DNA from 3 places in the Rhizobium sp. ZPR4 genome. Region 1 is predicted to be linked to each of the others. Evidence: riboswitches for the same ligand, from Rfam matches in the RefSeq annotation. Region 1 holds a riboswitch; each other region holds the start of a gene.

Region 1 (10,153 bases):
GCACGGGTATGCCAGAGCGTGCCGTTCTTGCTGTTCGGGTTGTAGGCATCATACCACTCGCCTTCGGTACGGACGCGGCCGCCGATCTTGAGGCAGGTTTCGGTGCCCGGGATGAAGAAGTAGCCAGCGCCGTATGCATCGCAGATACGGACGTATTCCAGCGGCTCCGGCTCAGCGGCAACGATGGCGTCGGCCGCATGGGCACCGGAAACTGCTGCCAGCGCAGCAGCGGAGCCGAGAAGAAGGCTCTTGATGTTCATAATTAAACTCCTGGTTGTAATATGCACTTCTATTTTACCGCGAGCGCAGAACTGGAGCACACCCTGAAGGTCGGTTTGGTCTAAACACGACCGGGCAGCCCGGCAAATACGCACCTGATGTTGGCTTGAGTCCCCTCGAACCTTCATGATTACCCCCGCGGTAAAAGGTTTTGAAATGCCTCTACCGATCCGACCGATTGCTCGACCGTAAGACAACTTATGTCCTGTATTGGATTTACAAACAGCCCGTATGTTTGTCAATTATGTGAAAAGCGCTGAGACGTTAGTCTTGGCCGATGTTGCTTAAATGCAACTCGCGACCGCAGGCCACAGCGGCATCCGGCATGGATCGCAAAGAGGTACGTGTCCATGAAACGCTTGCCAGCCAGGAGTGTCGCCATATCTGATGCCAGCGCGATGTCGGCGATCGATAATGATATCGCAACCCCATCCGATCGTGGCCCGGCCATCGAGAATTCCGCGGCAAAATGGCGGGGAGGCCTTGGCCAGCCGGCTTGAGCAAAGTTCAGCAATAAAATTCAACAATTCGCTACACACAGAAATATTGAATTTTTCTAGATTCCGCCGAGTCGCGCCATCGGAGAGGGAAAATCGCGAATGAATGAGAACCGGCTGATCTTCATAGCGACCCCCTGCTTCGGCGGCCTCGTCACCAAGGACTATATGCAGTCCATTTTTTCACTGATGCAGACAGGCGCGCAGGCCGGCATACAACTGACGCTTGCTCTGCTCGGCAATGACGCCCTGATCACCCGCAGCCGCAACACGCTTGTTTCGTCCTTCCTGAACGATACGACGGCGACGCATATGCTCTTCATCGACGCCGACATCAGCTTCGAGCCCGATCAGGTCATGAGACTGCTGGACGCCGATAAGGATGTGGTCGCCGCCATGTATCCGATCAAGGACTATGATTGGGGTACGGCCGCCCGCACCAATTCTCGCGACGGCGAGGCACTTGCCGCCGCCGCGCTTCACTATGTCGGCACGCCGCTTGTCGGCCAGGTCGCGGAGCGAGACGGCGATTTCGTCAGCGCCGTCTATGCCGGCACGGGCATGCTTCTGATCAAGCGCAACGTCATAGAGAGAATGATCGCCGCCTATCCGGAGCTGCGCTACAACGCAATCCATGCCTATCCCAGCACCAAACGCTCGCCTGGCACGCAATACGCCCTGTTCGAATGCATGGTCGAGGAGGGCACGGGAATCTATCTCAGCGAGGATTTCGCCTTCTGTCATCGCTGGCGAGCCCTCGGCGGCAAGATCTGGCTCGATACCGCCAGCAAGCTTTCCCATACCGGCCCTCATCGTTTCGTCGGCAATACCGCACCACGTTATTGAGGCGCGGCAAGTCGACATAACGATCCACACGATAAAGTTGTAAATTCGACGAACGCGGCAATGGTCAATCTTGCGAAAAATGCGACCATCGCTGCGGGGTTGACAGAGGACAAGGGTAAGGCATAGCCTTTTTGACATTCACCAGGGGGGTCCCGGCAAGGGGCTGAGATACTGCTGAACAATACGGCTTTGCCGATTGTGGGCGCAGTGACCCGTTGAACCTGATCCAGTTCATACTGGCGTAGGGACGGTGCAAGCGCTCAAAGGCTTCGGATTCCCGCGTGGATTCCATGCCGGCGTCTTTCCATCATTCCGGCTGATTGACTGGGTCTCCAACTGCAACTTGGAGCCTCAAACCATGAATATTGCCGCAAAGAACCTCACCCCGACCGTCACGACAGGCCCGCTGCCGGCGTCCAGGAAAATCTATGTTCCTGGGGACATTCACGCAGACATCCGCGTGCCGATGCGCGAAATCAGCGTCCATCCGACATCGGGCGAGCCGCCGGTTGTCGTCTACGATTCCTCCGGTCCTTACACGATCGAGGGCACAGATATCAGCATCGAGCAGGGCCTGCCGCAGCTGCGCCGCGACTGGGTGCTCGCCCGCGGCGATGTCGAAGCTTATGAAGGCCGGCATGTGCGCCCCGAAGACAATGGTTTTGTGACTGGCGAACGGCTGACGCCGGAATTTCCGGCAAAACGCCAGCCGCTGCGGGCAAAAGACGGCAAGGCCGTCACCCAGCTTGCCTATGCGCGCGCCGGCATCATCACGCCAGAGATGGAATTCATCGCCATCCGTGAGAATCTCGGCCGCAAGGCAAAGTCCGAAGCGCTCGTCCGCGATGGCGAAAGCTTCGGCGCCCATATTCCCGATCACGTCACGCCGGAATTCGTTCGCCAGGAGGTCGCGGCCGGCCGTGCGATCATTCCGGCCAACATCAATCACCCGGAAAGCGAACCGATGATCATCGGCCGGAATTTCCTCGTGAAGATCAACGCCAATATAGGCAACTCCGCCGTCACCTCCTCGATGGCGGAAGAGGTCGAAAAGATGGTCTGGGCCGCGCGCTGGGGCGCCGATACGGTCATGGATCTCTCGACCGGCCGCAACATCCACAACATCCGCGAATGGATCATCCGTAACTCGCCGCTGCCGATCGGCACCGTGCCGCTCTATCAGGCGCTGGAAAAGGTCGGCGGCATCGCCGAGGAGCTGACCTGGGAGGTCTATCGTGACACGCTGATCGAGCAGGCCGAACAGGGCGTCGACTATTTCACCATCCATGCCGGCGTGCGGCTGCACTATATTCCCCTCACCGTCAATCGCGTTACCGGCATCGTCTCGCGCGGCGGCTCGATCATGGCCAAGTGGTGTCTCCATCATCACCGCGAGAGCTTCCTTTACGAGCATTTCGAGGAAATCTGCGATATCTGCCGCGCCTATGACGTCTCCTTCTCACTTGGCGACGGCCTGCGTCCCGGCTCGATTGCCGACGCCAACGACGCCGCGCAGTTCGCCGAGCTCGAAACGCTCGGCGAACTGACGAAGATCGCCTGGGCTAGGGATTGCCAGGTGATGATCGAAGGCCCCGGTCATGTGCCGATGCACAAGATCAAGGAAAACATGGACAAGCAGCTCGCCGTCTGCGGCGAGGCGCCCTTCTACACGCTCGGGCCGCTGACGACGGATATCGCGCCTGGCTACGACCACATCACCTCGGGCATCGGCGCCGCCATGATCGGCTGGTTCGGCACGGCGATGCTCTGCTACGTCACGCCGAAGGAGCATCTCGGCCTGCCCGACCGCAACGACGTCAAGACCGGCGTCATCACCTACAAGATCGCCGCCCATGCCGCCGATCTCGCCAAGGGTCACCCGGCCGCACAGGTGCGTGACGATGCTCTGTCGCGCGCCCGGTTCGAATTCCGCTGGGAAGATCAGTTCAACCTGTCGCTCGACCCGGACACCGCCCGCAGCTTCCACGACGAAACCCTGCCGAAGGAAGCCCATAAGGTGGCGCATTTCTGCTCGATGTGCGGTCCGAAATTCTGCTCGATGCGGATTTCGCACGACATTCGCGCCGAAGCGCAAAAGGAAGGGCTGGAAGCCATGGCGGCCAAGTACCGGGAGGGTGGCGATCTTTATATGCCGGTCGACACCGCCACCCACCCGGCCGAGTAAGATGCGTATCCTCGTCAAAGGGGCCGGCATTGCCGGCCTCACGGTCGCCCACGAGCTGATCCGGCGCGGAGCAGAGGTCACGATCTTTGAGCCAAGCCGAAACTTCCACCGTGCCGCCTCCTGGCTCGCCGGCGGCATGCTGGCGCCGTGGTGCGAGCGCGAAAGCGCCGATGAGGCCGTATTGGAACACGGCCGCGATTCGGCCGATCGGTGGGAGGCGATTCTGCCCGGCAAGGTCGTCCGCAACGGAACGCTCGTCGTCGCGCCGAACCGCGATCAAAACGAGCTTAAGCGATTCGCCGGCCGCACAGCGGACTATCGCTGGGTGGACGAAGGCGAAATCGCCGCCCTCGAGCCTTCGCTTGCCGGCCGGTTCCGCCAGGGCCTTTTCTTTCCACAGGAAGCGCATCTCGATCCCCGCAAGGTCCTGCAATCATTGAAGGACGATCTGTCTGCAAAAGGTGTCACCTTCATCGACGAACTTATGGATGACGATGGCTTTTCTGAAATCGTCGACTGTACGGGAGCTGCCCGCATCGGTCGCATCCGTGATTTGCGCGGGGTTCGCGGCGAAATGCTCTATCTGCAAAGCGAGGAGACCTCGCTTTCACGGCCTGTCCGCCTGCTGCATCCACGCTTTCCCGTCTATATCGTGCCGCGCGGCAAAGGCCTGTTCATGATCGGCGCGACGATGATCGAGACCGACTTCAATGGACCGATCACCGCCCGTTCGCTGATGGAGCTCTTGAACGCAGCCTATGCGTTGCACCCGGCCTTTGCCGAAGCAGCCGTGGTCGAAACAGACGCCGGCATCCGCCCTGCCTTTCCTGACAACCTTCCCCGCGTAACACGCGAGGGAAGAACCGTCTGCGTCAACGGCCTTTATCGCCACGGCTTCCTGCTGGCGCCGGCGATGGCCGAAGAAGCCGCCGATCTCATCTTTTCCGGACACAACAACAGGAGCCGCCGATGCGCCTGATCATCAATGGCGAAGCACAGATTGTCGAAGCAACCACGCTTTCGCAGCTTCTCGCCGCACTCGAATATGAGGGTGAGTGGCTGGCAACCGCCGTCAACGGCGAGCTCGTCCATAGCGACGAGCGCAACGACCATACCCTAGCCGACAATGACAGGATCGAAATCCTCACGCCAATGCAGGGAGGCTGACCCATGCTCGAACTTTACGGAACCCAAATCGCATCGCACCTCCTTCTCGGCACGGCGCGCTATCCCTCCCCGGCGGTGCTGGCGGAAGCAGTCAAACGTTCGCAAACCGGGATCGTAACCGTATCGCTGCGCCGGGAAACCGCGGGCGGACGCAATGGCGGCGCATTCTTCGAGATGATTCGCGGGCTTGGCGTTCGCGTTCTTCCCAATACCGCCGGCTGCCACGGCGTATCCGAGGCGGTACTGACGGCGAAAATGGCGCGCGAAGTCTTTCGGACCAACTGGATCAAGCTCGAGGTGATCGGCAACCACGATACATTGCAGCCCGATGTCTTCGCGCTGGTGGAAGCGGCAAAAATCCTCACCGACGAGGGATTCGAGGTCTTTCCTTACACGACGGACGATCTCGTCGTCGCCGAGCGGCTGCTGGAAGCCGGATGCAAGGTGCTGATGCCCTGGTGCGCGCCGATCGGAACGGCGGCAGGACCGCTCAATCTCTCAGCTCTGCGCTCGATGCGGGCACATTTTCCCGAGGTGCCGCTGATTGTGGATGCCGGCATCGGCAGGCCGTCGCACGCGACCACCGTCATGGAACTTGGCTTCGATGCCGTGCTCTTGAATACAGCGGTTGCCGGCGCGGGCGACCCGGTCGCTATGGCGGAAGCCTTTGCCAAAGCGATCGATGCCGGCAGGCAAGCCTTCGGCGCCGGCATGCTGGAGCCGCGCGACATGGCCGTGCCGTCGACACCCGTGATTGGAAAGGCGGTTTTTGCGTGACACTCGATCCCTTCTATCTGATCGTCGACAACGCTGCCTGGATAAGGCGGCTCGTGCCACTCGGCGTCAAGCTGGTGCAGTTGCGCATCAAGGATCGTTCAACGGCTGAGATCCGTGTGGAAATTTGCGAATCGAAGGCGATTTGCGCCGCGCATGAGTGCCAATTGATCGTCAACGACTATTGGCAGTTGGCGATCGAGGAGGGTTGCGATTTCATCCATCTCGGCCAGGAGGATCTTGCCTTTGCCGACCTCCCGGCCATTCGCGCGGCTGGATTGAAGCTTGGGCTATCGACGCACGACGAGGCGGAATTGGCGACAGCGCTTGCGGCCGAACCCGATTACATAGCGCTTGGGCCGATCTATCCGACCATCCTCAAGGCAATGCCCTGGGCACCCCAGGGTCTGGAGCGCATCGGCCGATGGAAAGCCCGCATCGGCAGCCTGCCGCTTGTGGCAATCGGCGGCCTGAGCGTCGAGCGCCTTGCCGGTGTATTCGAGCACGGCGCTGATATTGCTGCGGTCGTGACCGACATCACACGCAATCATGACCCCGAATCGCGAACGCTCGAATGGATCAAAGCTGCGCGACGATTGCCTCCAAATTGACAAGATTGCGGCGGCAGAAGCCATGCTAACGCGCGATTTTGCCGTCTATTGCCCGATGAACGGGGCATTCATAAAATATTCAGCTGAACATAATCATGCTTAAGACGTTGATTAGATGACTCGCGTATTCGCTGAGCATAAAGGCTGCTTTGGAGGTAGTCATGATAAAGAAGACGGTTCTTACGGTTTTGCTGGCCGCTACGGTCGTAGGCGGCGCATTGGCGCCCGTCAGCAGCGCACAGGCGCAGTATTACGATGGCCGCCCACCCTATCGCGGTGACTGGCGTGGCCATGACGATTGGCGTCGCCATCATCACCATGGCAATGGCGGTGCTATTGCCGGCGGTGTTGCCGCAGGTCTCCTCGGCGGCCTGATCGTCGGCGGTGCCCTTGCCAACAGAGGCCCGGTGTACGAAGCACCGCCCCCGCCGCCGAGATGCTGGTTCGAGGACCGTCAGGTTCAGAACCAGTATGATGACGGCTGGCACTACGAGCGCATTCGCGTTTGTAACTAACCGATCAACGATGCTTCTGTCCTGAATGGGCGTATCGTTTGATTGATGATTTGGATTTGCCGGCGGCCAAAACCGCCGGCAAACTGCTTTTGGCTGGCAAATTATAGTCCGTGCGTCCTCGGATAGGCATTGGGCTCCGGAAATATTCGCCCGACAAGGCTTTCGGTCTCGGGCCGCCAGATTTCGACCAGCAACGGATAACAGGGCACCGTGTCGCTCGAATGCTCGCTGCCACAATCACCACCCGGGCAGGCTGAGAGTGCGCCGAGAAGATCGATCTCCGCGAAGAACTCAATGAAATCGCCCGGCCGCACGGGGCTTGCCTTCATGAAATATTGGTGCGTGTCGCGGGTAAAACCTGTGCACATGAACACGTTCAGCACATCGTGTACATGGAACTCCGCCTCCTGGATGGGGATGTTCATTTCCTTGGCGAGCGCACGCGACAGGTTCGAATGGCAGCAATGATGATAGTCATCACCTTTCAATAGCCGGTTCGTGTAGGGATCGCAGCGCGTGCCGATGACGTCGTGAACGCCGGCTCCATCCGCGTCCCAGACGTACCAGCCAAGCGTATCATGGGTGATCGTCGCCATCGGCCGCAGATAGGGTAGCGTGCTCCATAGCCGATCGCCGACACCGACATGGGTGGCGTGCAAAGCCCGCGTCTTGCCGCTGAAGAAGCGCTCGGAAAGATCCTCTGCATTCCACAGATTGAGATCGCCGACCTGCGATCCTTCGACGCTGACGATACGGAAGAAATGTCCCTTCGGCACGCGAAAACTACCACCTTCGCGCGGGGCCACGATGACTTCGGCAATCTTGGTCATGGTTTGCCTTGCCGCACGCAGCACATCCATATCAGCCGGCGGCAGCGCGCCGTTCGGATAGACGACAACGGGTGGTTTCCCGCGCCGCTCCTCGGCATCGGCGGGAACGGGCATATCAAAAATATTGTTCATGTCGGTTTTCATTCCTCACCGATTTGAAAGGGAGACATTCGTTTCAGCAGCACTGTAAGGATACCTGGCCCTTGCGCAACGGTGATCGGGCTTGCGCTTTGGCTAAGTCTTACTTAGCCTTGTGGAATGCAACATGTCCCGCTCGCCTCCCTTCGCGCCTTCGAGGCCGCCATTCGTCACGAGAGCTTCGCCAAGGCGGCGGCTGAACTCAAGCTCACCGCCGCGGGTGTTAGCCAGCATGTGCATACCCTGGAGGAATGGCTCGGTATCAAGCTCTTTGCGCGTCATGCCCGCGGCGTCACGGCAACAATGGCGGGCCGTGAATTTGGGGCTGCCGTTGCAAACGGCCTTGGGCATATCGACATCGCTGCCCGGCAGCTGCGGTTTGCCAGCAATAGTCGGCCGGTCAGTGTGGCCTGCATTGCTTCCGTCGCCACCCGCTGGTTGATACCGCGATTGCAGGCATTCAAGAAGGAATACCCCGAAATTCAGATCAATATCGTCTACGCACTCGATGCGAAGACGCCGGAGGCGGCGAGCGTTGATCTGTTGATCCGCCATGGATCAAGGCCGGCGGTCAATGCAGTTTCCCTATTGCCCGCCGAAACGCGGCCAACCTGTTCGGTGGAGTATGAGCGCCGTCACGGACCGATCGGAAAACCAGCCGATCTCCTCGATCTCGACCTCCTGCACGACGAAACGACCGCCGCCTGGACGCGCTGGTTTGCACTTGAGAATATCCATAGACCTCTAAAACCCGGTCCGATCTTCGCCGATTTCGGATTGATGATCGGATCCGTTATCGGCGGCCAGGGCATCGGGCTGTGTCCGACCGCCTTGATCTCAGACGAATTGGCAAATGGCACATTGGTCACCCTGTCCGACACGCCGTTGGATACGGACAAAAGCTACTGGTTGCTGCCGGCCGGCCGCCTTTCCAGCGAAGCGGAGATATTTCGCGACTGGCTGATTTCCGTTAGCAGATAGGCTGCGAAGGGCACGAAATCCGGAGTTGCGACAAGCCTGAATCAGAGGCCTTCGGCCGTAACCGTCAGAAAACGGACCGGCTCGGGGTCGATATCGGTGTCGATGAGACCCAGCCGCTTCAACGTCAGATCAATGGCGCGACGCGCCTGAACCTCCGGAGCCTGATCAAGAACGATCGTCATCAGCCCCTCTTTGAGATAGGAGCGCGTCGCATCGGACAATTCGTGCCCGACCCAGAAGACCGGCCGCTGACGATATCGACGCAAAACCGTCGCGATCGCGGCATTGTCGCCGCCGGCGCTGTAGAGGCCGGCAATGTCGGGATATCTCGCAAAGGCACTCGTCAGCAGCTCGATCGTCTTCATTTCATCGTCCTCATCGAACATGACTTCGACGAAGCGATGCGACGGGTTTGCATGATCATGCAGATAGTTGGAAAAGCCGCGGATACGTGCCTTGTGGTTCTCATAGGTGCCGCTGTGGCAGAGCGCGACGAAAGTGCCGGAGATATTCGCCTGCATGCGCGCCATGTAGAAGGCTGCGGTGCGACCAGCCGCTTCATTGTCGATGCCGACGTAAGGCAGTTCCAGCGCCGGTCGCGTCATGATCTGGACGACGGGTGTGCCACCGCTCGAAGCCTTGCGGACGCTGCCGACCACATCGGGGTGACCGGGCGCAACGACGATCAATGCGGAGCGCCGTGCCTGCGGATTGGCGATGTGGCGCGAGAAGTCGGCGGGATCGTCTTCCCTGGCAAAGGTTCGCTGGATCTGGATATCCTTGTCGAGCAGGGCAGCGATCCGCTCGAAAGCGCGATTGAGCCTTGAGTAGAAATAGGTCTCGGGCCGGAGCAGCACGACCTCGATGCGCACCAGACCGTGCCTGGTGCCGGCAAGCGGCGCGCGGTAGCCGAGCCGCTTGGCCGCGATGAATATCTTTTCCGCCGTCTCCGGCAAAACGTTGCCACGGCCGTTAAGCGCACGCTCGACGGTGGCCGCTCCCACACCCGCAGCAGCCGCCACATCCTTCAGCGTGACCTTGACCATGCTCCCCTCGCTTCCAATCCATGATCAGATTTGATCACGGAATCGCAGCCGATGAAAGAGGGTGAATATCAGCCGAAGCGGGCAACGAGAAAGTCGATGGCGCTACGCAGCATAGCCGTCGGACGTCGATCCGGCGCATAGACCAGGTGCATGGGCGTCGGCTTGTACGACCAAAGAGGCAATACCGCCTCAAGCCGGCCGGCATCGAGATCAGCAGCCAAAAGCAATTCCGGCTGCAACGCGATACCTGCTCCGTGCAGGGCGGCAACACGCAGAGCTCCACC
Region 2 (10,153 bases), 190 kb from region 1:
TCACCGGGTCGAGGATGATGGGCACATCACGATGTCGCACCAGAATGTCTGCGACGGCATTGGCGATGGCGGCATTGGCGATCATGCCGATCTTGACGGCATCCACCCGGACGTCGGCAAAGATCGCATTGATCTGGTCCGCCACGAAATGTGTAGGCACGGGATGGACGCCGGAGACGCCCTGCGTGTTTTGCGCGGTCAATGCGGTCAGAGCTGCCATTCCATAGACGCCGCGGGCGGAGAAAGCCTTCAGGTCGGCCTGGATGCCAGCACCGCCGGAGGGATCTGAGCCAGCGATGGATAAGACATTACGGATCATAGGCGAGCCTCCTTGATGGCTTTCGCGATGAGGGCTGTCGCGGCTTGCGGGTCCGGTTGGCCGCAAATGGCCGAGACGACCGCGAGACCATCGGCGCCGGCCGAGTAAACGCTCGCGGCATGTTCTGCCTTGAGGCCGCCGATCGCGACTGATGGAATCGGGCAAAGCCTGACGATGCGGGCAAGCCCGTCGAAGCCGATCGGCTGCTTGTGGTCGGGCTTGGTGGGCGTAGCAAAGACCGGACCGATGCCGGCGTAATCGACGATACCGGCATCTATGGAGGAGGCGAGGGCTTCCGTTTCCACCGAGAGGCCGAGGATCATGTCCGGCCCGATCATTCGGCGCGCATTGGCAGCATTCATATCCTCCTGACCGATATGGAGGCCATCGGCGTTGATGGCGATAGCGGCCTCGACATTGTCGTTGACGATCAGCCGGACATTCGTTCCGTGCAGGATTTGCTTGAGGGCGCGGCCCGTCTCGATCATGGCTGCGGTCGAAGCCTCCTTGTCGCGAAGCTGGATGATGGTGGCGCCACCGGCCACCGCCGCCCGCGTCGTCTCCACCATGCCGAGGTCGCGGCACAGCACGGGATCGAGGACGAGATAGAGCGAGAGATCGACGTCTTTCATGCTGCCGATATCCTTGCGTCGCGATCCAGCACTTCCGGGGTAAGGCCGGCGAGGGCATCGAGGAAGTGCCAGGAGAAGGAGCCGGGGCCATTCGCCGTCGCTCCCGCCTGTGTGCCAGCGACGGCAAAGACGGTAAGCGCCGCTATGGTCGCATCGAGCGGATCATCTGGAGTTGCTGCCGCAAACGCACCGACGAGGCAGGTCAGCGAGCATCCGAGTGCGGTCACTTGCGGCATCAATGGCGAGCCGCCGGCGATGCGCTTCGCCTTCTGCCCATCCGTCACAAAATCCGTAACGCCGGTGACCGCGACTATGCAGCCGTGCCTTTCAGCAAGCTGTCGGGCGGAATCTTCGGCTTGCTCGACGGTATCCCTGCTATCGACGCCCTGGCCGCGGCTCGTGCCGCCGGCGAGCGCGATGATCTCGGATGCGTTGCCGCGAATGATAGTCGGCTTTAGCTCCAGCAAGCGCGCGATGGCATCGCGACGAAACGCAGTCGCATAATGGGCGACGGGATCGAGGACCCAGGGCTTGCCGGCATTGTTTGCCGACCTCGCAGCCGCCAGCATGCCCGCAAGCCAGCCGGACGAGAGCGTGCCGATATTGATTGTCAGCGCGCCGGAGATAGCGGCAAACTCGCCGGCTTCCTCTTCGGCATGCACCATTGCCGGCGATGCCCCGGCGGCAAGCATCACATTGGCCGCGATATTCATGGCGACGAAATTGGTGATGCATTGTACCAGCGGAGGTTTGGCCCGCATGGTGTAAAGCAGATTGCCTGCAGTTGTTTGGTCTTGCATATCGCCCCTTTCGGGCGGGCGAGACGCGTAGGGACGACGTGCTGGCGCTTTACGAGGTCCCGAGCGACTCCCTCCGCCAGCATGATCTGGTTCAGGTTCGAAGGGTGCTTCTCAGCCCGCCGGATGGCGGACGCCCCTGTCTCTCATCTCTCTTCTTTTCGCAGACAAAGGCGGCGCTGTCATCATCAAATCATAAAAGCCATTCTGACACCGGAGATCGCCCGCTCTTTCGGCGACCTATGCAATGAGTGCATGGGTGGAGTGATCCCTTAGCTCTGCAAAAAGCTGCGGGCTTCGACTATATGTCTCTCATCGAAGCGACGGGAGCGCCAAGCACGGCCGCTCAGCTTCGAAAGCCCAAGGAAAGGGGATCATCATGAACGTAGCACGCTCTTTCAACAACTGGCGCAAGTATCGTCAGACGGTCGCCGAACTGGGCCGTATGTCCACGCGCGAACTGCACGACCTGGGTATCGATCGCGGCGAAATCCGCAACGTTGCCCGCGCAGCGATCGCTCGCTAACGGCCGCAACGGCTCCTTATAAAGCTGCATTATGCCAGCGCCTGTTCCTCCGAGCAGGCGCTTTTGCTTTGTGGATATTGCCGTTCATTTTTGCCGCGCTCGCTGAAGATTGCATCAGTTCAGCTCTCTGCTTTTCGCATGGCGCATAACTGCCTTGCAAAGAAATGCCTATGAACTGAGCAAAAGACTGGTATCTTCCCACTCACCGAAGCGATGCATCTCCTCCCGCATCCCTTCGCTTGGCAGACGTCCTTATCCTCCTCCCAGGGACGGCTGCAGGAACAGCGGAACTCCTCCTCCCATCCGCTGTTCGGTTCTTGTAGAAAGCCTGCCGCACCTCCTCCCGCGGCAGGCTTTTTCGTTTCATCGAACCTTCACGCGATTCCGGATGCCTAATTTGGCGTAGTGACGGCAGCCCGGGGCAAACTGCATGGGCACAAAACGGGCGCCGGCACATTAAAGAGTGCGCAATCTCCTCTCGCAAAAATGAATGCTCGCCACTATGTGCGACCTATGTAGCGCGCTACATCGAAGATCGCCCCCAATTTGATTCCCGAAAAAGGAGGATGCCCATGACCGGTTCTGCCGAATACACGCCGCCGAAAATCTGGACCTGGAACAAGGCCAATGGCGGCCAGTTCGCCAATATCAACCGTCCGATTGCCGGGCCGACCCACGACAAGGAGTTGCCCGTCGGTCGTCATCCCCTCCAGCTTTATTCGCTGGGAACGCCGAATGGCGTGAAAGTGACCATCATGCTCGAAGAGCTGCTGGCGCTCGGCCATAGCGGCGCTGAATATGATGCCTGGCTGATCAAGATCGGCGAAGGCGATCAGTTCGGCAGTGGTTTCGTTGACGTCAACCCGAATTCGAAGATCCCGGCCTTGCTCGATCGCAGCGGCCCGAAGCCGGTCCGCGTCTTCGAATCGGCCTCAATTTTGATGTATCTCGCCGAAAAGTTCGGCGCCTTTCTGCCGACCGAGCAGCCGGCTCGTGCCGAATGCATCTCCTGGCTGTTCTGGCAGATGGGCAGCGCACCCTATCTCGGCGGCGGTTTCGGTCATTTCTACGCCTATGCGCCGACGAAGATCGAATATGCGATCGACCGTTTCGCCATGGAGGTGAAGCGCCAACTCGACGTGCTCGACCGCCGTCTGGCTGAAAGCGAATATATCGCCGGTAGCGACTACACGATCGCCGATATCGCCATCTGGCCGTGGTACGGCGGTTTGGCCAAGGGCTGGCAGTACGGCGCGGCTGAATTCCTGCAGGTGCAGGATTACAAGAATGTGCAGCGCTGGGCCGAGCAGGTTTACGCACGTCCAGCAGTTAAGCGCGGTCGTATGGTCAACCGCATGTCGGGCAATCCGTCCGAGCAACTGCGTGAGCGCCATGACGCGAGCGATTTCGATACGAAGACACAGGATAAACTGGAAGCTGCCGGCTAATCCAACAATTCCCTTTTGCAGTGATGAGCTCGCGGCCCTCAGGACCGCGAGTTTTTTATTGTGCCTGCCACCGGGCATTGCTGGTCTTGGCAAGTCAGCTTCGCTCCACCTTGCGAAGCGTAATGTTCGACTGCCGAGGGTCCCCCGCTCGGCATAGAACGCGGCGCGATCCTGCGAAGCGTTTCGATTTTGGCGAAAGAGGAATGCTTCTCCATGCAGCAAATTGCTGACGACCGTACTCTGGATGAGAATGTGACCGCGGGTGCGTTGTCGCAGCAACGAGGCGAGGTCAGGGAAGCGCTCCTGAAACATCTGGTATCGGGCGGCGATGAACGGCTGGATTGCGATCCGGTCAGCGGGCTCAACATGTATGGCTATGGCCCTGCGCCGCGGCCCGAAGATCTCGCTTTTGGCTCGTCGACGGCATCCACCATCTCCGCCGCCGCTTTCGCCGCCGTCGAATCCTATTACGTGGATCTGGCGCCAGAGATGGAAGCAGGCTCGCCGGCTGCTATCTACAATCGCGAAATCGGGCGCGTGCGCGAGGATCTGTTGCGTCTGCTTGGCCTGAGCCGGACGTCAGAGCCCCGGATCGACGCGATCCTGGCCACATCAGGCACGGACATCCATCTTTTTTCGGCCGCGCTGCTGGCGGGCGAGGACGAGCGTGCCCTGATGACCATCACGCTGATGGGGAACGAGACGGGCAGCGGCGTGATGACTGCGTCGGCCGGGCGGCATTTCATGAGCCGTGTTAGCAGCGCACAGACCGTCGCCAAGGGCGAGGAATTGCGGCCAGGAGATGCCACGCGTAACGCCACCGTTGCCGTGCGCAACAAGGATGGCTCTCTTCGCGCCGACAGCGACGTGGAAGAAGAGTTGCGCGGCCTTATCGAGCTCGCCCGCGCAGCCGGCCTCAGATGCCTGCTCGTGGTAACGGATGTATCGAAGACCAGCCTTCTGGCGCCCAGCCTTGAGACTGTCATGCGTCTCAGGGAGCGATTCGGCACGATGCTGGATATCATGATCGATGCCTGCCAGTTTCGTCTGTCGGCGGCAACGATCCGTGCCTATCTCGCACACGGTTTCATGGTGGCGCTCACGGGTTCGAAATTCCTTGCCGGGCCGATTTTCAGCGGTGCGCTTCTCTGCCCGCCGCAAATGTCGGAACGCTTCAAGTCGCGCATTCTGCCTGCCGCCTTGGCGGATTATTGCGGGAAGGCAGAATGGCCCGAAGGCTGGGTCGCTTGCGATATTTTGCCGGAACGCGCCAATCTTGGCCTGCTGCTGCGTTGGAAAGCAGCCATCTTCGAGCTCGAACGCTTCGTCGGCATAGCCGAAGATCGCGTGATCGAGGTCTTGTCGGCTTTTGCGGAGGCAGTCTCTGATCGTCTTGCGAACGATCCGGCCTTCGAACCCTTGCAGAGCCGGACGTTGGACCGGCGTGAACTATGGGGCGCATCATCGGCCCTTCGCTGGGATGAAATCCCCTCCGTATTTTCGTTCTACCTGCGAAATTGTACGGATGGCGCGATGCTGACGGCGGCGGAAATGGCAGCGATCTATAAAGATCTGGCTGTCGAGGGCGATGGGGTTGCGTCGGTGCGTCTCGGGCAGCCCGTTCGCTGCGCCGATTTTGGCGAGGTGCCCGCCAGCGCCCTTAGAATTTGCCTGAGCGCACCGCTGGTCGTGGCGGCTTCCAAGAGCGGTGAAGCGCTGGCGGCGGTGATCGCGCAAGCGATGCTGGTTCTGGATCGCACCGCCGAGGTGGCGGCGCGGCAAAGAGACGGCTCCAATGCCAAGGAGATACGCCGCAGCGCCTGAAGCGCGACGCGCAAACCCGCCTCGGCTGGCATGGTCCGCTCATCGGCAGCGGATCATGAGCCTCGGCGTTCATCCCCGTCAAAGCCGGCGAAATCGCCTCTGACGATGCCGTGCCGCTGGAGCTTGTCGTAGAAGGTCTTCCTGGGAATGCCGAGTGCTTCGATCGTGCGGCGCACGTCGCCATTGTTCTGCGACAGGGTTTCGCGGATGAGTTCGGCCTCGTAACGCTCGACCCGGATGGGTAGCGTCAAGCCTTCGTCCGCCGTCGCTACTTCGTCGGATTTTGCCGCTGCTGCCGATTCGAGACCGAGCACGAAGCGCTCGGCAAAATGCGAGAGTTCGCGAACGTTGCCTGGCCAGTCGTGCTGTTGCAGATGGCGGCGCACCGTCGTGGATATGGCCGGCACCTCACGCTTGAAGCGGCCGGCGGCGCGGTCGGCGAAATGGCCGAAGAGCAGGGGAATATCATCGCGCCGCTCACGCAATGGCGGAATGGAAAGCGTGACCACGTTGAGGCGATAATAGAGATCTTCGCGAAAATCGCCGCGCTGCCGAGGATCGCCGAGATCGACCTTCGCCGCCGCGACGACGCGAAGATCGACGGGGCGGACCTCATTGGTGCCAAGCGGCGTCACCTCGCGCATTTCCAGCACGCGCAGCATCTGTACCTGGATCGCCGGCGGCATGCTTTCGATCTCGTCGAGAAACAGGGTGCCGGCGCTTGAATGTTCGATGCGTCCAACGCGCTTCTTCTGGGCGCCGGTGAAAGCACCCGGCTCATGGCCGAACAATTCGCTCTCGATCACGGTTTCGGGCAGGGCGCCACAATTCAGCGCGACGAAATTGCCCTTGGCGCGGCGGCTCCAGCGATGCAGCAGGCTTGCGACCACTTCCTTGCCGCTGCCTGTTTCACCCGTCACCAGCACGTCGACATCCGTATCGGCGATCTGCCGCAGCGTATGGCGCAGGCGCTCGATGGCGGGGGTCTGTCCAATCAGCGGCAGATCGCCCTGCGCCTGTTCCGCAGCCTGTCGCAATGCCCGGTTTTCCAGCACAAGCCGTCGTTTCTCGGCCGCGCGGCGCACGCTCTGTACCAGCCGGTCCGTGGCGAAGGGTTTGGCGATGAAATCATAGGCGCCATCCTGGATCGCCTGCACCGCCATCGGAATATCGCCATGACCTGTGACCAGAATGACCGGCAGATCGGCGTCGAGCGCCTTGATGCGGGCGAAGAGCTGCTGCCCATCCATCTGCGGCATGCGGATATCGGAGACGACGACACCGGCAAAATCGGCATTGAGACCATGAAGTGCTTCACTTGCGGCAGAGAAGGCGGATACGGCAAAACCGGCCAGTTCCAGCGTCTGTTTCGTCGCCCTCAACAGATCCTTGTCGTCGTCGATGAGGAAAACGGGAGAACTCTCACTCATGGTGTGGCCTTGCGCAAATGGACGGTGAAGCGGGTGCCGCTGTCATTGCTCTCGACATCGATCCGACCGCCATAATCGACGACGATATCCTTTGAAATGACGAGACCAAGACCGAGGCCCTTTTCCTTGGACGTATTGAAGGGTGTAAACAGTGAATCGAGGATCGCCGCTGGAATGCCAGGCCCGTTGTCCGAAACCACGATCTCGACCTCACCCGAAGTTTCATGTACCGACACCTCAACCTTGGGCTGGTTGCGGCCTTCCAGGGCCTCCAGAGCATTCTGAAAGAGGTTGATCAACACCTGCTCCAGCCGGATGCGCGTGCCGACAACACCAAGCCCCGTTGGCGGCAACTCGATCTTGAGCGCATCCAGGCGGCCGGCAAAGCGGCTCCTGAGCAGGACGACGGCTCCTTCGATCACGCTCCTAAGGTCGACCGGCTCCGGGGCGGTCCTTCCCTTGCGGGCGAAGGCCTTCAGTTCTTCGGTGATCGTACCGATACGTTCCGTCAATGCTGCGATCGCCGATAGGTTTTCCTTCACCGGCTCCGTCTGATGCCGGTCGAGAAAAACATGCGCATTTTCCGCATAGGCGCGAATCGTCGCAACCGGTTGATTGATCTCATGGGCGACGCCGGCGGCGACCTGGCCAAGAATGGCAAGGCGATTGGCCTGTACGAGATCCTGCTGCACGCCCTGCAGCTTGGCTTCCGTCGCACGGTGGTCGGCAATTTCCGCCTCCAGCCGGTCGCGGGCCTGGCTCAGGTCTTCCGTGCGCTCAAGAACCCGGCGTTCCAGCTCTTCACGCGCGATCCTGCTGACGGCGATCTGCATGGCGGAGACATCGCGGCGGCGCAGCAGGAAAGCCGCAAAGGCGAGGATCGGCAGCAGGACGGTCAAGGTAAGGAAGCGCGTCTCGCGCACGGAGGAGGCGATCGCCTGATCGGTCGGGATCAGATAGCCGAGCTGCCAGGGCGTCGATGGAATCGCAACCGTCAGCCGCAAGTATTCCGCGGCACTGCTTCCGGGCAGAATGGCGCGCACGATGGTTGCATCCGGGCCGACTTTCTCGGGATGGCTGACCGGAAGGGGCGAAAGCGGCGCCGCGCCGAACTGCAGGCTTTTGCGAATAGCGGCGGCTTCCTCGCGCGCAAGGGGAGCGGTCGTCATGAAGCGCCAAGAGGGCAGGCTGGTGATGAGCACGACGCCGCGTTCGTCGGTCACGTAAGCGGGGCGACCGGTCTCACTCCAGTCGGCCTCCAGCTGATCGAACTCCATCTTCACCACGACGACACCGAGAGCAGAGCCGACATCGCCGACGCGGCGGGAAATATAGAGGCCTGGGCGATTGCTAACCGTGCCGAGCGCATAATGTTCGGCGGTCCCCGTTTCCATGGCTTTGCGGAAGTAATCACGGAAGGAATAGTCGTTGCCGACGAAGCTCAAAGGCTCCCGCCAGTTGCTGGAGGCCATGGCAACGCCGTCCTTGCCGGTAACGTAGAGGACGGATGCACTGGTGCCGGAAACCAGGCTTTCGAGCTTGCGATCCAGCGAGACGATGTCGTCGGTGCGCTGGTCGGCGAGGGCATCCCGTACCTGCTGATCATCGGCGAGCAGCAGCGGCAAGGCCCGGGGACGTTCGAGGACGGCTCGCAAGAGAGCGACTTTGAGGTTTGCATCCGTGTGACCCTGCCTTTGCAGCATTTCTATTGCCGAGAGGCGGCCATAAAAATTCGCGCCATAAAGACCGGCCGCAATGACGGCCGCACTTAGAAACGCGAAAACGAACCAGACCCGACGAGCGCGCCGACCCAGTTGCTCGGGCGTCAAAAATCGTTCGTGGACCGGGCGCTGCAGCATTCCCGTATTGTGCATGATTTCGCGCGCGCTGCAATTCGATCTGTGCGGATTGTCGCACAGATCAATGATCTTGGTTCGGGACGGTAAATTAAAATTAAGCAAAAGCAATGTGTTAAAATCAAGGCGCTCATCTGGCACGGTCATTGCAGAGGAAGTTGTAACAGTCGGAGGCTGTTGAATTCTAGTCGTCGCCCGGAGGGCCGAGAGATCGGTTGGGCTTAACGGAGGACATCATGATTGCTCCCATCGCCGCCGCGGAAACGCGCGCCAAAGTTCCCTTTTACCGGCATCTCTATGTGCAGGTTCTCACCGCCATCGCTGCGGGCATACTGCTCGGCCATTACTATCCGCAGCTCGGCACGTCGTTGCAGCCGCTCGGCGATGCCTTCATCAAGCTGGTGCGCATGGTCATTGCGCCCGTTATCTTCCTGACGGTTACGACCGGCATTGCCGGCATGTCCGATCTAAAGAAATTCGGCCGCGTCGTCGGCAAGGCATTCATCTACTTCCTGACCTTCTCAACGTTGGCGCTTATCGTCGGCCTCATCGTTGCCAACGTCGTGCAGCCAGGCGCCGGCATGCATATCAATCCGGCCACTCTGGATACGAAGGCTGTCACCAATTATGCGGCTCAGGCGCATGATGCCTCTGTCGTCGGCTTCTTGATGAACATCATCCCGGATACGATCGTCGGTGCCTTCGCCAAGGGCGACATTCTCCAGGTGCTGTTCTTCTCGGTCGTCTTCGGCATCGCGCTCGGCGCAGCCGGAGAACGCGGCCGTCCGGTCGTTGACTTCCTGCAGGCACTGACCACCCCGATCTTCCGGATGGTAGCGCTTCTGATGAAATTTGCGCCGATCGGCGCCTTCGGCGCCATGGCATTTACCATCGGCAAGTATGGCATCGGCACGATTGCCAACCTGGCCTTCCTGATCGGCACTTTCTACGCCACGTCGCTGTTGTTTGTTCTCGTGGTGCTTGGCGCTGTTGCTCGCTACAACGGCTTCTCGATCCTGGCGCTGATCCGCTACATCAAGGAAGAGCTGCTGCTGGTTCTCGGCACCTCGTCTTCGGAAGCCGCTCTTCCCGGCCTGATGAACAAGATGGAACGCGCGGGCTGCAAGCGCTCCGTCGTTGGCCTCGTCATCCCGACCGGCTACTCCTTCAACCTTGACGGCACGAACATCTACATGACGCTGGCAGCACTCTTCATTGCGCAGGCGACCGACACGCCGTTGGCGCTTGGTGACCAGATCCTGCTGCTGCTCGTCGCGATGCTGAGCTCCAAGGGCGCTGCCGGCATCACCGGTGCGGGCTT
Region 3 (10,153 bases), on a different replicon from region 1:
CACCTCGCCGGATTGCGCTTCGACGAGACCGGCAGCGATCTTCAATAGCGTCGACTTGCCGGAACCATTGCGGCCGACAAGGCAGATCTTGTCACCGGGCTCCACCTGCAGGCCGGCACCGGCGAGCAAGGGCGCACCGCCGAAGCTCAGAAAGATGTCGTCAAGTTTCAGAATGGGAGGGGCCAAGATCAGACTCCGGAAAGATCATAAGGGCGGGCAAGAACAATCGCCCTGCCGCTGCCGAGCGAAAAGCGCACGTCGCCTTCCGCCACGTTGGAAATGGTGCGCGATCCGCCAAAGGACAAATGAAAATCGCGCAAGGGATAACGGGCATTCTCAATGAACAGGCCCTTCAGATCGCTGAAGCTGAGGACGGAAAACAGCGAGCCGGCCGGCAGCGCCAGCGTGAGATTGCCGGGCGGAAGCGGCACCGCCTCCTCGTCACCTGAGGTCAGCAAGATATCGAGGCCCTTTTCGGCCAGATGCACGCCATAGAGCAGATGCTGGATCGCGTGATCGGAGCGTTCGCCGCCCATGGCGCCTGCAAGGATCAGTCTCGTGGCACCGCGATCGATCGCTTCCGAGACGGCAATCTCACCATCGGTCGCCGCTTTCGCCGCTGGATAAGGCTGCTTGGGCACCTTGGGAAACGCGCCCTGCAAATCGGCAGGCGTGGAATCGAAATCGCCGACCCACACCTCAGGCTCCACGCCGAGCGCGAGCGCATGGCGCATACCGCCATCGGCCGCGATGAAACGACTGCCGGAAACCGCAGCGCGCAACCGCTCCGTCAGACGGAGCTCGCCGCCGAGCAGGATGGTGAAGGTGGTGGACTGGCTCATGAGGCAAGCCCATAGCGCAAAGTCATATCCCTAGGGAAGAGCACCATGGGCAAGAACGGCCGCGACGACGGCTCAGTCGTCCGTTTCCTTGATGCGCGCCTGGAAAACCTGCTCGTAGCCACTGACGTAACGGTCGAACAGTAGCGAGAAGCTCTCGATCTCCTCCGGCGTCCAGTCGGCAAAGATGCTGCCGATGACGGAATATTTCTGTGCCTGGATTTCCGACAGCAATCTTTGCCCGAGAGCGGTGAGCACCACCACGATGCGCCGCGCATCCGCCTGCGATGCCTTGCGCCGCAACACGCCGCGCGTCACCATGTCGGCAACGATACGGCTTGCTCGCGAGGGATCGATGCGCAGCATCTCGGCGATGGTACCGACGGTGACTTCACCCGTCGCCTCCGCCCGCCTGACGACATCGAGCACATCGAGATGCGAAAGCTCAAGCCCTGGCGCCACGCTCTGGATGGCAAGCCTGCCGATCATGCGGCGCCCCGTCAGCAGACGCATGCGCGTCATGGCATGGCCGATGCGCAGCAGATTCTCATCATCGGTCTGGGCCTGGGCTTCAACTTCACGTGTATTGGTCGCAGATGTCATCTTTCCACCATATCAGAGGCAGAAAACAAATAAAACATGCAAACAGCATTCACCTGTCATTGACAATTATATGCCATTAGCACATATATCTCAACTATGAAAACCGGGGCGTCCCGCGCATTCGATCGACCGCGCAGCGTTTCGGCCAAGCTCGGATTTCCTGCCCCATGGACATGCAGACAACCTTCGCGCCGCTCGTGGCGGATCATAAGCGGCGGCTTATCCTTTTCCTGTTTCTGATGACTGCCATGTTCATGGCAACGCTCGATAACCAGATCGTCTCGACGGCACTGCCGACGATCGTCGGTGAGTTCGGCCATCTGGAGCGCTTCGGCTGGATCGGATCGGCCTATCTTCTCTCGCTCTCCGCCGTCATGCCCGTTTACGGCAAGCTCGGCGATCTCTTCGGCCGCAAATATGTGATGATGACGGCGATCGCCATCTTCACCGTCGGCTCCGCCGTCTGCGGCCTCGCCGTTTCGATGGATACGCTGATCGCCGCCCGCGTCCTTCAGGGCCTCGGCGGCGGCGGCATCCTCGTGTCGATCTTCGCCGTCAATGCCGATCTGTTCGAGCCGCGGGAACGTGCCCGCTACCAGAGCTATTCGAGCCTCGTGCTCATGGCGTCGGGTGCCATCGGCCCCGTTCTCGGCGGCACGATGAGCGATCTCTTCGGCTGGCGCTCCATCTTCCTCGTCAATGTGCCGATCGGCTTTATCGTGCTGGCCGGCCTTGCCACCATGCTTCCCTATCGCAAGCCGGCCCGCCGACCGAAGATCGACTATGCTGGCGCGATCGTCCTTGCGCTGACGACGACGAGCATCGTGCTTGCCGCCGACGGTACCGAACTCTTCGGATCGTTGCTGTCGCCGCAATGTCTCGGCATCATCGCCTTCGGCGTGATCTGCGCCGTCGCCTGGGTCTTCATCGAGCGCCGCGCACCAGAGCCCATCGTGCCGATGACACTGTTTCGCAATCCGACATTCGGCCTTCTGCTGATCATCTCTATCACCAGCGGCGCCGTCGCCATCGGTATGGTGAATTATTTCGCGCTCTTCCTGCAGACGACGACGGGCCTTTCGCCCTCGATGGCCGGGCTGCTGTTCATTCTCCTGACCGGCGGCATCGTCTGCGGTTCGCTCTCGGCCGGACGACTGATCGCCGCGAGGGGCCGCTACAAGCCCTTCGCCGTCGCAAGTGCTGCCTGCAGTGCCATCGCATTCGGCTCGCTCGCCTTCATGCCTGCCGGCACGCCCATCGTCTTCATCGGCGGCCTGATGCTGCTGCACGGCATCGGCATCGGTCTTGCCCAGCAGGTGCCCGTCATCGGCGTGCAGAATGCAGCCGCTGCCCGGGACGTCGGTGCAGCAACCGGCGCTGTCACGCTCTCGCGCATGGGCGGCGCCTCCATCGCCATCTCCATCTACGGCGCCATCATCGCCGCCAAGCTCGGCAATGTCGGAATCTCCATCGCCGGCGTATCCGATATCGAACAGCTGACACCGAAGATGATGGCCGCATTGCCGGAAGCAACCCGCGAGGCCGTCGCCAACGCCTATGCGAGCGCCTTCAGCCCGCTGTTCATGACGGCCGCGGGCATCTGCCTCATCGGCCTCCTGACCTCGCTGACGCTGAAGAACGTCCAGCTCCCGGGTGCGGCGAAGAAATTCGACAGCCCGACGGCCGCCGCGCACGCCGCCGAGTAAGCTCCTCCGGCCTGCAATCGGCAAGGGAATCATTTCCCTTGTCATCCCTTCGTCACAAGGCTAAATCTGCCAACGCTCTAACGGGGTGCCTTATGTCCTTACGGACATCCGGCTGAGAGGCTTTGACCGGCCAACCCGCGGAACCTGATCCGGCTAACACCGGCGGAGGGATTAGACGCGTGACGAAATCATAGCGCCCTTTTCCCCTTCAAGACGAAACCAAAGAGGAGGCGCTACCATGCACAACCGTTCGCCATTGTCATTTTTCGCCGGCCTGGCGCTTGCCGCCGGAACGGCCTTTCTGGCCGCACAGCCTGCCGCTGCAGCCGACAAGACCCTGACCATCTACACCTATGAGAGCTTCACCGCCGATTGGGGTCCGGGCGCCAAGGTCAAAGCTGCCTTCGAAAAGACCTGCGGCTGCACGGTCAATTACGTCGCCGTCACCGACGGCGTCGCGCTTCTGTCGCGTCTGAAGCTGGAAGGTGCAGGCACCAAGGCCGATGTCGTTCTCGGCCTCGACACCAATCTCGTCGATGAAGCGAAGGATACCGGCCTCTTCGATGTGAGCGGCGTCGACACCTCGGCCCTCAAGGTTCCCGGTGGCTTCAAGGATGATGTCTTCGTACCCTACGACTACGGCCATTTCGCCGTGATCTACGACAGCCAGACCGTCAAGAATCCGCCGAAGAGCATGAAGGATCTCGTCGAGGGCGATCCCACCCAGAAGATCGTCATCGAAGACCCACGCACCTCGACGCCCGGCCTCGGCCTGCTGCTCTGGGTCAAATCGATCTATGGCGACAAGGCGGCCGATGCCTGGGCAAAGCTCAAGGGCCGCGTCCTGACGGTGACGCCTGGCTGGTCGGAAGCCTATGATCTCTTCACCAAGGGCGAGGCACCGATGGTGCTCTCCTACACGACCTCGCCGGCCTACCATATGATCGAGGACAAGACCGACCGCTATCAGGCGGCTGCCTTCTCGGAAGGGCACTATATCCAGATCGAGGTCGCCGGCCTGATCAAGGCCTCGCCGAACAAGGAGCTTGCCCGCGACTTCCTGAAGTTCATGGTTTCCCCCGGCTTCCAGGACATCATCCCCACGAGCAACTGGATGATGCCGGCCTCGGCCACTTCCGCGCCGCTGCCGGACGCCTTCAGCAAGCTCGTGGTGCCGTCGAAGACCTTCCTGATGAGCCCTGCCGACGTCGACAAGAACCGCAAGGCCTGGATCGACGAATGGCTGACCGCCACCAGCGGCAACTGACGTCCTGATCATGCTCACGGCACCCGAACGACGACGTGCCATTTCCGGCGGGGCATTCAGCTTCGCCGGCATCGCACTCTTCGTCGGGATCGCCGTGCTCACCCTGCTCACCGCCGGCATCGAATCCGGCGGTGATACCTCGCTGACCGACCCTTACCTGCTACGCGTCCTGCGGTTCACGCTGCTGCAGGCGGCGCTGTCGACGCTGCTCTCCGTCGCCCTCGCCATACCCGTTGCCCGAGCATTGGCCCGCCAGCCGCGCTTTCCCGGCCGGCTGTGGCTGATCCGGCTGATGGCCGTGCCGATGGGCCTGCCTGTCCTGATCGGCGCCCTTGGCCTGCTCGGCATATGGGGCCGGCAGGGGCTGCTCAACCAGATGCTCGCCGCCCTCGGCCTGTCGCAACCCGTCAGCATTTATGGTCTTGCCGGCATCCTGCTTGCGCATGTCTTCTTCAACATGCCGCTCGCCTGCCGGCTGATGCTTGCCGGGCTGGAGCGCGTGCCGGCGGAATATTGGCTCGTGGCCGGCGGGCTCGGCATGCGGCCTGCCTCGGTCTTTCGCTTCATCGAATGGCCTATCCTGCGCGGCCTCATTCCCGGCATTGCCGGCCTGATCTTCATGCTCTGCGCCACCAGCTTCACGCTGGTCCTGATCCTCGGCGGCGGCCCGGCCGCAACGACGCTGGAGGTGGCGATCTATCAGGCGCTCCGTTTCGATTTCGATCCTGCCCGCGCCGTGTTGCTGTCGCTGCTGCAAATCGCCGTCACTCTCGTCATCCTTGGCGCCATGACGCTGTTTCGCGCACCGGACGATCACGGGCTCACCAGCGGCCGCGCCCTGCGACGCATCGATGGGCAAAGAGCGGCTGCACGATGGGTCGACGCCATCATGCTGTCGGCGGCCACACTCTTTCTCGGCCTGCCGCTCGCTTCGGTCGTCGTGACCGGCCTCGAGGCAAATCTCTTGAAGCTCATCGGCCAGCCGATCTTCCTGCAGGCGGTCGCTACAAGCCTGGCGATCGCGCTCGCTGCCGGCCTTCTGGCCGTTCTGCTATCCTTTGCGATCATTCGCGCCCGCTCGGTGATATCGGCAGATCGCCGCAAAACCTTCAGCCTGCGTGGCCTGGCGATCGCGTTAAGCGCAAGCTCTTCGCTCATCCTGCTGGTGCCGCCGATCGTGCTGGCGACGGGCTGGTTCCTGGCGCTGCGGCCATTGGGCGATCCCAGCCGTTTCGCCGCTCTTCTGATCGTGATCATCAATGCACTGATGGCGCTGCCCTTCGTCATCCGTGTCATCGAGCCAGCCCATACGGTGCATCGCCTTCGCACCGAGCGGCTGGCGGCAAGCCTCGGACTTCACGGCAGTGCCCGCCTTCGCCTGATCGATTGGCCGGGTTTGCGCAAACCGTTCTTCACGGCGCTCTCCTTCGCCATGGCCCTGTCGCTCGGCGATCTCGGCGCCGTGGCGCTCTTCGGCTCCAACAGCCTGATGACCCTCCCCTGGCTGGTCTACAGCAAGCTCGGCAGCTACCGTACCAACGATGCCGACGGATACGCCTTGATCCTCGGCTTGGTCTGCCTTCTCTTGACCATGGCCGGCACAGCCGGTCAAAGCGTACGCGATGACGAAAGCAGGCGAAATGGATGATGGCAGGGACATGAAGGAACAGGGCATCGCCATGGCCGGCGTCGAACTGCGCCTCGGCGCGCATGACTTCCGCTTCGACTGCACATTGCCGCAGGGCAAGATCATCGCCGTCGCCGGACCTTCCGGATCAGGAAAATCGACCTTCCTCAATTTGCTAGCCGGCTTCGAACAGCCCGACCGCGGCCGCATTATGCTCGCCGGACAAGACGTGACCGGCCTGCACCCCGCCGAACGACCGGTATCGCTTGTCTTCCAGGACAACAACCTCTTTGCCCATCTCGACCTCTTCACCAATGTCGGTCTCGGTATCAGCCCGTCCCTGAAACTCTCAGCTCATGACCGGCATAGGGTCTCGGAAGCCTTGGTGCGCGTTGGACTGCCTGACTTCGAGAAGCGCAAGCCGGGAACGCTCTCCGGCGGCGAGCGGCAACGGGCCGCCTTCGCCCGGGCGCTGGTGCGCGACAAGCCGATCCTGCTGCTGGACGAGCCTTTTGCCGCCCTCGATCCCGGCCTGCGCTCCGGCATGGTCGAACTCCTGAAGACCCTGCATCGCGAAACCGGCAATACGGTACTGATCGTCTCGCATGATCCGGCCGAAGTGCGGCGCCTTGCCGACCATGCCGTCTTCATCGATGGCGGCATGATCAAGCTCGCCGCTCCCATCGGGACCTTCCTGGAGACGGACGGCATTCCGGCATTGACCACATTTCTGCGGCATTGATTGCGCCGCAGCATCTTGTCGCCGATTTTGCCTTAATTTCGTCGCGGCAAGCGGCTGAAAGTCCTGGGGAATGCTTGCTAAAATACAACGCCGCCACATTTAAACGGAGTCTCGCTATGCAACCGGTGCCAAAATCGGCTACAGCAAGGGGTGGAGACCGTCGGGTAAATGCGGATCGATGGGGGCGGAACTAACCTTTGTCGGCGCGCGACGATGATCGGCCCGGTAACGATCAACCGGATTTGGCGCCGAGCCGGCATGACAGCGAAATGAGTAGGATACAAGTCCTGAAGCAGAGCAAGCGAGCAGAACGAAGGATCAGCGCGACCGTCGCAGCCCGTTTGCGCCGCTTTGTCCCCTTCCTTGCAGCCGCAATGATATTGAACAGCTGCCAGACGGTGCTGGACCAATCCTATCAGCCGAGCGTTTCCCCCTCCGCCAATCCGCAGATCGTTTCCGAGGTGCAGAAGAACGATCCGCGCGCGCAGATGGGCGCTCGCGAGCATCCGCGCATTCTTGCAAGCTATGGCGGCGAATATAAGGATGCCAAGACCGAGCGGCTCGTTGCCCGCATCGCCGGCGCCTTGACCAGCGTGTCGGAAAATCCGCAGCAGTCCTACCGCATCACCATTCTCAACTCCCCCTCGATCAACGCATTCGCGCTGCCGGGCGGCTATCTCTATGTCACGCGCGGTCTCTTGGCGCTTGCCAATGACGCTTCCGAAGTCGCTGCCGTGCTGGCACATGAAATGGCGCATGTGACAGCCAATCACGGCATCGAGCGGCAGAAGCGCGAAGAAGCCGAAGTCATCGCCAGCCGCGTCGTCGCCGAAGTCTTGTCGAGCGATCTCGCCGGCAAGCAGGCGCTTGCCCGCGGCAAGCTGCGCCTCGCCGCCTTCTCGCGTCAGCAGGAATTGCAGGCCGACGAAATCGGCATCCGAACGCTCGGCCAAGCCGGCTACGACCCTTATGCCGCTGCCCGCTTCCTGAACGCGATGGAGGACTACAGCCGCTTCATGTCGGCCAATTCCGACGTGGACCAGAGCCTGGACTTCCTTTCAAGCCATCCGAGCACGCCGCAGCGCATCGACCTTGCCAAGGCGCATGCACGTGAATTCGGCGAGGAAGGCAAGGTCGGTGATACCGGCCGCGACTATTATCTCAACGGCATCGACGGCCTGCTCTATGGCGACAGTCCCGAGGAAGGCTATGTGCGTGGCCAGACCTTCCTGCATGGCGGCCTCGGCATCCGCTTCGACGTGCCGCCCGATTTCCGTATCGACAACAAGGTCGAAGCTGTCATGGCGACCGGCCCCGGCGATATCGCCATCCGTTTCGATGGCGTTGCCGACACGCAGAACCAGAATCTGACGAACTATATTTCCAGCGGCTGGGTCACAGGCCTCGATCCGTCCTCGATCAAGTCGATCACCGTCAACGGCATGCCCGCCGCTACGGCGCGCGCCTCTGCCGATCGCTGGGATTTCGATGTGACCGTGATCCGTGATCGCACGCAGATCTTCCGCTTCCTGACGGCGGTGCCGAAAGGAAATATCGCCCAGCTCGATCAGACGGCCAATGTGCTGCGCGCGAGCTTCCGCCATATGACGCCGGACGAAGCCGCTTCGCTGAAGCCGCTGCGTGTCCGCGTCGTCACCGTCAAGCCCGGCGATACGATCACGACACTTGCAGCCCGCATGATGGGCACCGACCGCAAGCTCGATCTATTCAAGCTGATCAATGCCCTGCCGACCGGCGCAAATATTGCACCGGGCGACAAGGTCAAGATTATCGCGGAATAGAGCAATTCCAGGAAAAGTGCGAAGCGGTTTTCCGTCCGGAATTGCCTAAGGGAGCGTTTTCGCAATTCAAAGAAAAGCAGAAACGCTCTAGCGGCTGTTACCGTCCCCGGCTGAGAGACAGGATCTCTCAGGCGTAGCTTGCCATGCGTGGATCGGCATCGACCAGCGCGGAGCGAAGCTTGTCCATGGCGCGGCTTTCGATCTGACGCACGCGCTCCTTGGAAATGCCGAGATCGGCGCCGAGTTCCTCGAGCGTTGCCCCATCTTCGACGAGACGACGCGCCCGGATGATCTTCATCTCGCGCTCGTTGAGATGCTTTAGCGCCGATGCGAGCCAGATGCGGCGGCGTTCGCCGTCGATCATGTCGGAGACCTGCTCATCGGGAAGCGGTTCGTCGCTGATCAGAAAATCGATGCGTTCGGCGCTTTCGGAATCGCCGGCTATCGAGGGCGCCTGCAGCGAGGTATCGCTGCTGGAAAGGCGCGCATCCATCGTCTGCACATCGGCGAGGCTGACGCCGAGCGTGACGGCGATTTCCTCATGGATGGACTGGACAGTGACGCTGGAATTGCTGCGGGCAAGCTTGGCGCGCAGCCGGCGCAGGTTGAAGAACAATGCCTTCTGGGCGGAACTTGTGCCGCCGCGCACGATCGACCAGTTGCGCAGGATATAGTCCTGGATCGAAGCGCGAATCCACCAGCTTGCATAGGTAGAGAAGCGAACCTCCCGTTCCGGTTCGAAGCGGGCAGCCGCTTCAAGCAGACCGACATAACCTTCCTGCACCAGATCGCTCATCGGCAATCCGAAATTACGAAATTTTCCCGCCATGGAAATGACGAGGCGCATATGGGCGGTTGCGATCTGATTGCGGGCACCACGATCCTCGTGGTCCTTCCAGCGAATGGCGAGATCGTGCTCTTCGTCGCGATCGAGATAGGGAGCAGCCATCGCAACTTTGATCATGCGCCGATCTGCAGACATATTCGTCATATGCATCTCCTGGGTTCGGCCTCAAATCGTCTCTATGCCGCGGTCGACGAAAAGGGCAGTAAGCATCGTTTCCGAACATCGCTGTTCGGATGGAAATCAATGAATGAAATTGCAAATTGGAAACCGATATCCGGCTCGCCGGATGATCGATGACTAGTCTAGTTCGATCTCATCGAACGGGTCTGACGATTGAAGCATCTTCAGATCGCCGGGGAGCTTCGAGTGAAAACGCATAGGCCGGTCCTCGTGAACGTCTATAAATACGGCCTTTATGGAACCCCTCTCCACAGGAGCGCACCCACACCGACCGGTAACACGAGGTTTAAACGCGGCAGAACGGAAAAGGTTCCAAAGAAAAAACCCGGCACGAAGGCCGGGTTTTTTGAAGCAATATTGGCGCCTTGGCCTTATGCGGCTTCGTCCTGCGAGTCGTCGTCGTCAACGACCTTGCCGCGCTTCGGACCCTTGTTCAGATTGGCCTCGACAAGACGAACGGCTTCGGTTTCCGACATCTTGTTGACGGCGGCAATTTCGCGCGCCATGCGATCGAGGGCAGCTTCGTAAAGCTGGCGTTCG

Evidence for each region. A riboswitch is a leader RNA that binds a small molecule or an ion and turns the genes downstream of it on or off. The one in region 1 is predicted to bind thiamine pyrophosphate.
Region 2: it holds a riboswitch for thiamine pyrophosphate, as region 1 does, so the genes downstream of both, thiM (hydroxyethylthiazole kinase) here and thiC (phosphomethylpyrimidine synthase ThiC) in region 1, are expected to answer to the same signal.
Region 3: it holds a riboswitch for thiamine pyrophosphate, as region 1 does, so the genes downstream of both, thiB (thiamine ABC transporter substrate binding subunit) here and thiC (phosphomethylpyrimidine synthase ThiC) in region 1, are expected to answer to the same signal.

Annotation. Positions count from the first base shown of each region.
Region 1 is NZ_CP157968.1:1,319,081-1,329,233, reverse strand. Features, by position in the region: gene ABOK31_RS25725 (porin) at 1-260, opposite strand, end outside; gene ABOK31_RS25720 (hypothetical protein) at 630-779, shown strand; gene ABOK31_RS25715 (hypothetical protein) at 879-1,622, shown strand; TPP riboswitch at 1,756-1,888, shown strand; gene thiC (phosphomethylpyrimidine synthase ThiC) at 1,981-3,807, shown strand; gene thiO (glycine oxidase ThiO) at 3,809-4,786, shown strand; gene thiS (sulfur carrier protein ThiS) at 4,777-4,974, shown strand; gene ABOK31_RS25695 (thiazole synthase) at 4,978-5,751, shown strand; gene ABOK31_RS25690 (thiamine phosphate synthase) at 5,748-6,359, shown strand; gene ABOK31_RS25685 (hypothetical protein) at 6,521-6,874, shown strand; gene ABOK31_RS25680 (DUF1989 domain-containing protein) at 6,976-7,836, opposite strand; gene ABOK31_RS25675 (LysR substrate-binding domain-containing protein) at 7,963-8,823, shown strand; gene ABOK31_RS25670 (LacI family DNA-binding transcriptional regulator) at 8,865-9,869, opposite strand; gene ABOK31_RS25665 (LysR family transcriptional regulator) at 9,938-10,153, opposite strand, start outside.
Region 2 is NZ_CP157968.1:1,507,847-1,517,999, forward strand. Features, by position in the region: gene thiD (bifunctional hydroxymethylpyrimidine kinase/phosphomethylpyrimidine kinase) at 1-319, opposite strand, end outside; gene thiE (thiamine phosphate synthase) at 316-951, opposite strand; gene thiM (hydroxyethylthiazole kinase) at 948-1,751, opposite strand; TPP riboswitch at 1,803-1,899, opposite strand; gene ABOK31_RS26535 (DUF1127 domain-containing protein) at 2,128-2,274, shown strand; gene yghU (glutathione-dependent disulfide-bond oxidoreductase) at 2,847-3,722, shown strand; gene ABOK31_RS26545 (hypothetical protein) at 3,936-5,546, shown strand; gene ABOK31_RS26550 (sigma-54 dependent transcriptional regulator) at 5,600-6,976, opposite strand; gene ABOK31_RS26555 (sensor histidine kinase) at 6,973-8,850, opposite strand; gene ABOK31_RS26560 (dicarboxylate/amino acid:cation symporter) at 9,069-10,153, shown strand, end outside.
Region 3 is NZ_CP157967.1:3,308,609-3,318,761, forward strand. Features, by position in the region: gene ABOK31_RS15955 (ABC-F family ATP-binding cassette domain-containing protein) at 1-186, opposite strand, end outside; gene ABOK31_RS15960 (thiamine diphosphokinase) at 189-842, opposite strand; gene ABOK31_RS15965 (MarR family winged helix-turn-helix transcriptional regulator) at 915-1,442, opposite strand; gene ABOK31_RS15970 (MDR family MFS transporter) at 1,610-3,148, shown strand; TPP riboswitch at 3,220-3,336, shown strand; gene thiB (thiamine ABC transporter substrate binding subunit) at 3,387-4,415, shown strand; gene thiP (thiamine/thiamine pyrophosphate ABC transporter permease ThiP) at 4,426-6,063, shown strand; gene ABOK31_RS15985 (ATP-binding cassette domain-containing protein) at 6,056-6,784, shown strand; gene ABOK31_RS15990 (M48 family metalloprotease) at 7,159-8,586, shown strand; gene ABOK31_RS15995 (RNA polymerase factor sigma-32) at 8,714-9,577, opposite strand; gene ABOK31_RS16000 (CarD family transcriptional regulator) at 9,985-10,153, opposite strand, start outside.